2 regions of the Vibrio sp. 11986-1-5 genome follow, and region 2 is predicted to be linked to the other one. Evidence: predicted binding sites of a transcription regulator. Region 2 holds the regulator's gene; the other holds the start of a gene.
What was found. Region 2 encodes CRP, which controls carbon source genes, mostly activating them, when cyclic AMP is high. Its sites were predicted from a motif close to TGTGANNNNNNTCACA; they were not measured.
Positions count from the first base shown of each region.

Region 1 (5,520 bases), on a different contig from region 2:
TTGGGTACGTAAGGTATAAAGTTGAATGCTTGGTCCCCAGAGCTTTTTACCTTGAAGCAAAGCTGGTTGCTTATAGCACGCTCGCGGCGCGATGATCAGCGTCATTGTGTACGGCGCTTTACGCCGCTTACGAGTAACCAATAAAGTGTGATATCCCCACGCCAAACCGCTTGGCAACGCAAACACTAAAGGGCCACCCTCTGCACGTTCATCACGAACTATTTGTGATTGAAGATAGCCTTCAAGTACTTCTCCCTGCTCAGTTTCTATCCGCCAATTAAATTCGCTTTCCCGAGCACTGACGCCTAGGTACAGCGGAACCTCAATGGCATCACCCTCTGAGATCACCAATACAGGATCCAAGACTTCTTTTTTATGTTTTTTCTGAGCTGACGCTAATAACGTTTGATCATTGGTTGTATCGTACCCCAAAGACGCCAAAAGACGACGGATAGTGTCGTCTGAAACGGTAGCCTCGTCTCCCCAAGCGCTGACATAGCTATCGGCAATTCTTGCCATCTCTGCGACTTGTTTTAATGCATTATGTTCTTTCATCGCTTTCTCCGAAGGGACTACTTACCCCTCAAAAATCATGTAGGGTGTATAAAAAGGGTTATCCAGCCAAGCAATGTCTTGGCTGGATAGTCGGTTAATTAACGCTTAACCGCTTTTAGTTTCCAAATATTATTCACATAGTCTCGGATACTACGGTCCGAGCTGAACTTACCCACCAACGCAGTATTCAAAATGGCTTTTTTCGCCCAGCCAGCTTGATCGCGATATTGCTTGTCCATCGCTTCATGCGCTTGAATGTAAGAAGCAAAATCAGCAAGTACGAGGTAAGGGTCTCCGCCATCGAGTAAACTGTCGTAGGTCGCGCGCAATTGCCCCGGAGCACCAGGAGTAAATTCCTCACCCAGCAGTAAATCCATCGATGCTTTCAACAATGGATCGGCTTGATAATAGTCGTAAGGGTTGTAGCCTCGTGCTTTCAACGATTCAACGCCATCGACATCCAAACCAAAGATGTAGATATTCTCATCACCAACTTCTTCACGAATTTCTACGTTTGCGCCATCCATTGTGCCTATGGTGAGCGCACCATTCAGTGCCATTTTCATATTACCGGTACCTGATGCTTCTTTACCCGCGGTAGAGATTTGCTCAGACACATCCGCTGCCGGAATAATGATTTCCGCCATGCTGACGCGATAATCGGGAATAAACACCACTTTCAGTTTGTGATTCACACGAGGATCGTTATTCACTTTCTCCGCAATCTTGTTCAGCGCATAAATAATTTCTTTAGCAAGGTGATAGCCCGGCGCCGCTTTCGCGGCAAAGAACACCACGCGTGGCTGCATATCAAATTTTGGATCGTTCAATAAACGATGATACAGCGAAAGAATGTGCAACATATTCAGATGCTGACGTTTGTATTCGTGTAAACGTTTGATCTGGACATCAAAGATAGCGTTAGTATCAAGCTCAATACCCATATTGTCGCTTACCCAGTCAGCCAAACGTTGTTTATTGGCTTTCTTAACGGCCATAAACTGCTTTTGGAACGCTTTATCATCGGCATACTTGGCAATGTCTTTGAGTTGATCCAAATCTGCTGGCCATTGATCACCGATCTTCTCAGTAATCAATGCGGTTAATCCCGGATTACAGAATTTTAACCAGCGGCGAGGAGTTACCCCATTCGTCACGTTTTGGATCTTACCAGGGTAAAGCTCAACGAACTCGGGGAAGAGATCCCGTTGTACTAACGCAGAGTGTAAGGCGGCCACGCCGTTGACGGCATAAGACCCGACAACACACAGATTAGCCATACGCACCATGCGATGAAAACCTTCTTGAATGATCGATAATTTTTGCTGTTTGGTTACATCACCAGGCCACTTAGCACGAACTTCTTGCAAAAAGCGATGGTTGATCTCATAAATGATCTCCATATGACGAGGCAACAAGCGTTGGATTAACGATTCACTCCACGTTTCTAAGGCTTCGGGTAATAACGTATGGTTGGTATAAGCAAACGTTTTTGAGCTGATGTCCCATGCCGCTTCCCAAGTCAAATCATGCTCATCAATAAGAATGCGCATTAATTCAGGAATGGCGATGGTTGGATGGGTATCATTTAACTGAATGGTTTCATATTTTGGTAGGTCTTGTAGCGAGAAACCCGCTGCTTGATGGCGACGCAAAATATCACGCACAGAAGCTGCACTGTGGAAATATTGTTGCATCAAACGTAGCGTTTTGCCTTTTTCATGGTTGTCATTGGGATAAAGCACTTTAGTGATATTGCCCGCATCAATCAACGCGTGCTGAGCTTCAAAGTAGTTACCATTATTAAAGCTCTCTAATGAGAAAGGAGCAATGGCACGGCACTCCCAAAGACGCAACGGGTAAACGGTCTCACTCTGGTAACCCACAATAGGCAGATCCCACGGCATCGCTTGTACCAACATGCCCGGTACCCAGCGGCGCTTCTCTTTACCTTGATCATGGTAGACTTCGACATGACCATAAAAGCCAATTTCTTGTTTAATGTCAGGACGAGCGACTTCCCATGGATAGCCCTCAATTCCACACCAAGCATCTGGCGCTTCTTTTTGATGTCCATCCTCAAACGATTGTTTAAACAAACCGTACTCATAATGCAAACCATAGCCAACTGTTGGATACTCTTGCGCAGCACACGAGTCCATAAAACAAGCGGCTAAACGACCTAAACCGCCATTACCTAATGAAGGATCGCGTTCTTCTTCTAATAAATCAGTCAGGTTCTGTCCAAGTTCACTCATTGCTTGGCCAACCTGCTCATACAAGCCCATGCTGATCAGGTTATTGCCTGTTAATCGCCCAATTAAGAATTCAAGTGAAAGGTAGTTAACACTTTTCGCGTTAACGATGCGTGGGTCTTGCTCTGTTTCAAGTAGATCAAACGTGGTCAATTCCGCTAGTGCTTGACCCATTGCTAAATACCATACTCGGCTAGAAGCGTGTTCAATCGTTGTCGCATAGGTAGCGGTAAGGTGGCGTTTAACGTTTGCTTGAAATAGCGCTTTATCAAAAGTTTTCTGTTGCGTAGGTTTCATTGAGAAATCTCACTTTTCGGTTTAATCCATCTGTGGCCTATCCTGCATTGCCTCTTCCAGCAAAACATCCTCCCACCGAAATGGCAAATTAGGATGAGAAGCAAGGGCGTAGATACACCGACAGCCTCGTAGAGGTGATCTGTCTCTCATCGATCAAACAGAGAAACAAACGATGAGTGATAACGATCACAGCAACGCGTTTAATCAGCATAGTGTTCCCGTTTTACAAAACTCGGTCAGCCAGATAAACATTTACTCAAAATGCAACAACGATCACATGAGTTTATTTTTTGTTGCTTAATTTGCAGTGAATCTCGTATGCAAAACAGTAATATCACGCTATTCAAAACCAGCAATAGGTGATAGATGTCACATAATTTGGGCGTAGTTAGTGAAGAACTGTGAATCTGGCAAGAAAGTCGTCTGGGATCAATAACAGTCTGCGGCAAGTTCCAGTAACATCCCTGTCATTAACGATGACGGGACAAATATCATGTGGATTCCATCGAAATTAACTCGCCCAGGACGGCTGCACAACGCGATTGTCCGTCCGCGCGTTTTAGAACTCCTACAAAAGGCCCCCTGTTATAAACTGGTCCTTTTCCGCTCACCTGCGGGTTATGGCAAAACAACTATGGCCGCACAATGGCTTGCCGATAAGCCGAATGTCGGCTGGTACAGTATTGATGAAAGTGATAATGATCCTTTTCGCTTCATGAATTACTTACTGCAAGCGATGAATAAAGCGACTCAACAAAGCTGCCCCAATGCACAAAAATTGGCAGAACGACGCCAATTTTCATCGCCCCATTCACTGTTCAGCGAAGTTTTTGCTGAGATTTCTCAGTTTGATCAAGAGTGCTTTGTCGTGCTGGATGATTATCATCTGATCAGTGATGATGAGATTCACGAAGCGATGCGCTTTTTCCTAAAACATATGCCCGATAATCTCACCTTAGTCGTCACGAGCCGTATGACACCGCCACTGGGCACTGCCAATCTGCGTGTACGTGATTTAATGATAGAGATAGGTAATGAGTTGCTGGCGTTTGATACTGAAGAGACCACGCGTTTTTTCAATCAGCGTGTTGTAGAAGGTATTGATGATGTCACCGCTCTCAACTTGCGTAATTATGTTGAAGGTTGGCCTTCAGCATTACAACTCATCGCTTTGCAAGCACAACATCAAAAGCGCACCTTAGCCCAATCCGTTGAATCGGTCGCTCATTTTAACCATGCCCATTTATGGGACTATTTAGTCGAAGAAGTGTTTGATTTACTTGATAAAGAAACACGTCACTTTCTGATGCAGTGTTCAGTATTGGATCACTTTAACGACAGCTTAGTCAGCGCCTTAACACAACGAGACGATGCCCTAAGTATGATTGAATCGCTCAATCGCTATGGTCTGTTTATCTATCCATTAGAAGGTGAGCACAACTGGTATCGCTTTCATAATTTGTTCGCTGAATTTCTCGCCCATCAACGGATGGCTCGGATCCCTCAGCAAGAGCAAGAATTACATCGCTCCGCCGCGCGCGCTTGGCTTGAAGCCTCTACCCCACATCAAGCCTTACGTCATGCTAACTTAGCGCAGGATACCGATCTTTTAGCGAGTATTTTGACTCAACATGGTTGGAAAATGTTCAACCAAGGTGAGCTTAATGTCCTTGAGTCGGCGATTAATCTCCTCGCGCCACAACAGCTTTATAAAGAACCAAAACTCTGTTTACTGCAAGCTTGGTTGGCACAAAGCCAACATCGCTACGATACCGTGGGGGCAATGCTTGAGCAGGCAGAAAAAGAGATGCAAGCACTGAACGTCGAACTCAGTAGTAAACAGCAAGGTGAGTTTAATGCGCTATTGGCTCAAGTCGCAATCAACAAAAATGAGCCCGAGAAAGCCTTAACCCTCGCTGAACTGGCATTAAGCCAATTAGACAGCACCGTGTATCGAAGCCGCATTGTTGCTACATCGGTTGTCGGAGAAGTGAACCACGTTCTTGGTCACCTCAGTCGTGCGCTATCAATGATGCAACAAACCGAAAAACTGGCGCGGCAATATCAAGTCTACCATCAAGCGCTCTGGGCCTTATTACAACAGAGCGAAATCTTAATTGCCCAAGGCTACGTACAAGCGGCTTTCGAAGTGCAAGATAACGCCTTCAAGCTGGTGGAAGAGCAGCATTTACACCAAGTTCCCTTACATGAGTTTTTATTGCGTATTCGCGCCCAAATTCTCTGGTGTTGGAATCGCTTAGATGAAGCAGAAGAGTGTGCCCACAAAGGATTAGAAGTGCTTGGTCAACATTCACCGAGTCAACATTTACACAGTTATTCGATGTTGGCTCGTATCGCCGTTGGCCGCGGAGAGCTGGATAAAGCTGGACGTTATATCGAGCAAGTCCATCAC
Region 1 is NZ_CAWNVW010000044.1:329,684-335,203, forward strand. It holds gene malQ (4-alpha-glucanotransferase) at 1-555, opposite strand, end outside; gene AACS00_RS11505 (glycogen/starch/alpha-glucan phosphorylase) at 654-3,107, opposite strand; gene malT (HTH-type transcriptional regulator MalT) at 3,601-5,520, shown strand, end outside.
Region 1: a site for CRP is predicted at 3,283-3,298, ahead of AACS00_RS11505 (glycogen/starch/alpha-glucan phosphorylase). Genes of this name have one in related genera too.

Region 2 (5,520 bases):
TAATTCGGTTCGAGCAAGAGTGGAAGTCGCCCGTCACTCCAGTGCTCAACAGTATTTAATGTGCAATACCTCATTTACTCATTTTCGTGCTACCGCTGAAAAAGCGGCCTATAACCCTGAACGAGAAACGGTATTGATTACTCCCGAAGTGGCTCAAGCATTACAAGTTGACCAAGGGGATTGGTTAAGAATTTTGGCTCAATAGTTTAGAGAAGGAAGATAAAATGACTCAGTGGATAGCAGGTCAATGGATTGCTGGACAAGGCGATGCGTTGAGTTCAATCAGCCCTTACGATGATCAAGTGATTTGGCAAGGCAATAGCGCCACGGCAGAGCAAGTTGAACAAGCGATCAGCGCGGCTCGCCAAGCATTCATCGCATGGAAAAATCGGCCATTTGCTGAGCGTGAACAAATAGTGTTGGCGTTTGCTGAGCAGGTCAAAGCCAACAGTGAAAAAATTGCAGAAGTGATTGCCAAAGAAACCGGCAAACCGCTATGGGAAACGCGCACCGAAGCGGCGGCGATGGCTGGTAAAATTGCGATTTCTATTCGTGCTTATCATGAGCGTACTGGGCAGCAGCAACGTGAGGTGGCAGGCAATACGATTGTATTGCGGCATCGTCCTCTTGGCGTAATGGCGGTATTTGGTCCGTATAATTTTCCTGCTCATTTGCCCAATGGACACATTGTTCCTGCTTTACTGGCTGGTAATACAGTGGTGTTTAAACCTTCTGAGCAAACCCCATGGACTGGTGAGCTAGCGATGCAATTGTGGCAAGCGGCGGGATTGCCCGATGGTGTGCTTAACCTAGTGCAAGGTGCGAAAGAAACGGGCATTGCGCTCGCGCAATCAAAAAATATTGATGGCTTGCTCTTTACTGGTAGTGCCAATACTGGTCACCTCTTACATCGTCAGTTTGCCGGTCAACCCGATAAAATGTTAGCACTGGAGATGGGCGGCAATAATCCGATGGTGATTTCTGAGCATTATGGCGATATTGATGCGGCGGTATACACCATTATTCAGTCAGCGTTTATTAGTGCAGGACAACGCTGTACTTGTGCTCGTCGCCTTTATTTACCTGAAGGGGAAAAAGGCGATCAGCTGCTCGATAAACTGCTAAAAGCGACCGAGCGGCTGCGCATTGATCAGCCTTTTGCTGATCCTGCCCCCTTTATGGGGCCACAGATTTCACGTGCCGCCGCTGAGTTTATTTTGACGGCACAAGCGAATTTACAAGCGTTAGGCGGAAAATGTTTATTAACAGCGAAGGCTCAACAAGCGGCGTTCGTCACACCAGGGATTATTGATGTCACTGCGATTAATGATTTACCTGATGAAGAATATTTCGGCCCATTATTGCAAGTCATTCGTTATCAAACACTGCCTCAAGCTGTAGCGCTGGCTAATAATACGCGCTTTGGTCTATCAGCAGGGTTAGTGTCGACCGACGATCAAGAGTGGCGATATTTTATTGATCATATTCGCGCTGGCATCGTTAACCGTAACCGTCAACTTACCGGAGCCAGTGGCGATGCTCCCTTTGGTGGGCCGGGTGCGTCAGGTAACTTGCGTCCCAGCGCGTTTTACGCCGCGGATTACTGTGCTTACCCAATGGCGTCGATGGAAGGGCAAACGACAGAATTACCCGCGACACTATCACCAGGGGTTGTTTTGCCTTAAATCGTCAACACAGCTAAAGCGTGTCGATAATGTTTAACCTATAACGTCTCTATCGCGAGAGGCGTTATCCACCCACTGACAAGGAGGCGTCATGACGCCAAGTGCGCTTTTTCAATGTTTATGGAATGACTATATTCAGCGTCTTTGCCCTGCGGCAGAAAAAGTCCATCATTTGCTCCAGGAAGACGAAGCACTGATCAATGACCACATTGCTTTACGAACCTTTAATATAGCACCACTGGGTATAGAGACTTTGGCCAAGCCGTTTCTGGCCTTAGGCTACGTTGCTTGTGGTGATTATCTGTTTGAAAGCAAAAAGCTGGTGGCGAAGCATTATGAGCATCCTGATCCTAAGCAACCTAAGGTATTTATTAGTGAATTAAAGGTCGAAGAGTGCTCAGCAGAGTTACAATCGATCGTGGCTAAGTTAGTGGCTCAAGTCGAGACGACTCGCCTTGATGATGTCGACTTTCTTTATGCTGGCCGTCTATGGGATCTCTCGTTTGTGGATTATCAAATCTTAGCCAAAGAAAGCGAGTATGCGGCGTGGTTAGCCGCCCATGGTTATGGTGCCAATCACTTTACGGTGAGTGTTAATCAGCTCAAGGCATTTAATGAAGTGAAAGCGGTCAATGATCATCTGCGTCAGGCGGGCTTTACTATCAATGAAAATGGCGGTGAAGTGAAGGGCACACCAGAAGTGTTACTAGAACAGTCCTCGACCATGGCTGATAAGGTGCCAGTCTCGTTTAACGACGGTGTTGAAGTGATCCCCGGTGGTTTTTATGAGTTCGCTAAACGTTATCCAATGGCGAACGGTCAATTGTATAGCGGCTTTGTGGCAGCTTCAGCAGATAAAATCTTTGAAAGCACCGATCTTCGTTAGTAAAAAACGGAATGGGTAGCCAACAATGAACAACAAAAAAGCTACTTTAGGTGAACTAAAGTAGCTTATTCAGGCTTTAAGCATGTTAAACCAGAGGTTAACGAGTGCCGTAGACCACGATGGTTTTACCGTGTGCGGATATCAGATTTTGCTCTTCAAGCATTTTCAGAATCCGACCAACGGTTTCACGAGAACAACCAACGATTTGACCAATTTCTTGACGAGTGATTTTGATTTGCATCCCATCAGGGTGAGTCATTGCATCGGGTTGTTTTGCTAGGTTTAGTAGAGTTTGTGCAATACGACCAGTCACATCAAGGAACGCCAAATCACCGACTTTTTGGCTGGTCACTTGTAGGCGACGAGCCATTTGCCCTGATAGACGCATCAGGATATCGGGGTTAACTTGAATCAATTGACGGAACTTCTTAAAAGAAATTTCCGCGACTTCACAAGGGGATTTAGCTCGAACCCAAGCGGTACGCTCTTGATCTTCTTCGAACAGACCAAGCTCGCCGATGAAATCACCTTGGTTAAGGTAAGAAAGAATCATCTCTTTACCTTCTTCGTCTTTAATCAGTACCGCAACAGAACCTTTAACAATGTAGTACAAGGTTTCCGCTTTTTCGCCCGCATGGATCAGCGTGCTTTTTGAAGGGTACTTATGAATATGACAATGTGAAAGGAACCACTCTAGTGTTGGGTCGGTTTGAGGTTTACCTAGAACCATAATATCTCACTTCCTCTGCAGGGTACGCTCGCTGCTGTCCGTATATTTTAGCGAAGCCTTAATGGATTAACTAGAATAAGAGGACTTCCTAATGGCTGCAAGCTATCTTGTGTTCGGTAAGGAATAGTATCCTTTTTCGAACGCGATTTCTTGATTTTAATCGTATCAAACCATGGATATTTTACGCAAAAACGTGCACATGATCACGGTATGAAAAGTAATCGTGTTAATAAGACCGTAGCCTGACCGATTATGCGAATTTCTTACTCATCAGGTCAAGATAAGGCAATCTCAACCAATTTTTCCGGATTCAATTAATTGCTGGAGTAAGGGTTGCACGATAAGTTCCATAGCAAAGCCCATTTTGCCGCCAGGAACCACAATCGTGTTGTGACGCGACATAAACGAGCCATCAATCATTGCCAGTAAATAGGGATAATCGACATTCTTTATCCCGCGTAAACGGATCACCACAAAGCTTTCATCTAAACTCGGGATGCCTTTCGCATTGAGAGGATTTGAGGTGTCGACCGTAGGCACTCGTTGAAAGTTAATGTGAGTACGCGAAAACTGAGGGGTAATGTAATTCAGATAATCGTCCATTGAGCGAACGATAGAATCCATGACTGCTTCACGAGAATGGCCGCGATCACGAGTATCGCGCACGTATTTTTGGATCCATTCCAAATTGACAATTGGAACCATGCCAATTAAAAAATCGACATGTTGCGCGACATTAATGTCACCGTCGACCACACCGCCATGTAAGCCTTCATAAAATAAGACATTGGTATCATCAGGCAGTTGCTGCCAAGGTGTGAAGGTGCCGGGCATCTGATTATAGGGGACGGCCTCGTCAAAGGTATGCAGATAACGACGGATTTGTCCTGCGCCCGTTTTGCCATATTGGCGGAAAAAATCTTGCAGAGCAGGGAAGTCATTCGCTTGCGGACCGAAGTAGCTAATATGTCGACCTTGTTCTCTTGCTTTACGAATTTCAATATCCATTTCTGGACGAGTGAAGCGGTGGAAGCTATCACCTTCCACCCAAGCGGGTTTAATGTTCATCATATTGAACATTTTACGGAAAGCTTCTGATGTGGTCGTTGTACCAGCGCCTGATGAACCGGTGACCGCAATAATGGGATGTTTTGCTGACATGACATACCTTGTCTGTTGATCCTTGAGGGGCAAAGCCCATGGCTGGTTTCACTATATCATGGAAAAAACGCAGCAGAAAACGCCGATTTTTGCCGTCAGCGTGCGGTACTTTTGATATCGATCGTTTCGTGTAACTCAGAATAGACGATCATCGCTTGCCCACTGCGCAGTTGAGCGATGACTTGATCGATTTTGTCTTGTAAGCTGATTTCACTTTCACCGTAGTCAGTGCCTTCGCGTAAGACAAACTCACGAATTAAATTGTCTAGAGTGTCACTGGCGATATGTTGCCAAGGAACGATCATAAATACCTCATGATTTTATGAACTGATAATCTCTGTTTTACGATGTTTCGCTGCAATAGGACGCTAATTTTTATCTCTGTCGCCAATCAACGTAGTAACTCGGCAAAGCCTGCTCAAGCCAGAACCTAGGTTGACCTAAGCTGCCAGTTAAAAAACCAACATGGCCACCGTGTTCAAATAATTGGTAGTTAATCTCTGGGTTTAAAGGGCCGCGCGGGATCACTGCTTCAGTCATAAACGGATCATCGGCAGCATGAATGATCAGCGTAGGGATAGTAATCGCGCCTAATTTCATCAGGCCTGAGCATTGTTGATAGTATTCTTGAGCATCTTTAAAACCGTGTAGCGGTGCGGTGATCAAATCATCAAATTGGTAGAGCTTGCTTACTTGACGAATGCATTGCGTGGTTAAACCTAGCTCATCTTGCAGCAATGGCGCTTTTTTTAACGCATTATTTTTTAATGATGAGAGTAAATAACGGCGATAAATTTTTGAAAAGCCCTGTTCAATACGTTGCGAACACGCTGCTAAATCCAGTGGTGCGGAAATGATGGTGGCTGCATCGACAATAGGATCATCCCGATAGCGCGCCAAATAGTTGACCAGCATATTACCGCCTAAAGAGACTCCAGTCGCAATAATGGTGCGCTGAGGGAATTGTGCTCGTAGGTATTCAAGTACGAAACGCGCGTCTTCTGTTTCACCCGAATGGTAAGCTCGAGCTAAGCGGTTGGGTTTTCCGCTGCAGCCTC
Region 2 is NZ_CAWNVW010000051.1:97,809-103,328, reverse strand. It holds gene astA (arginine N-succinyltransferase) at 1-205, shown strand, start outside; gene astD (succinylglutamate-semialdehyde dehydrogenase) at 225-1,685, shown strand; gene AACS00_RS13490 (DUF1338 domain-containing protein) at 1,777-2,571, shown strand; gene crp (cAMP-activated global transcriptional regulator CRP) at 2,669-3,301, opposite strand; gene AACS00_RS13480 (phosphoribulokinase) at 3,593-4,462, opposite strand; gene AACS00_RS13475 (YheU family protein) at 4,558-4,767, opposite strand; gene AACS00_RS13470 (hydrolase) at 4,838-5,520, opposite strand, start outside.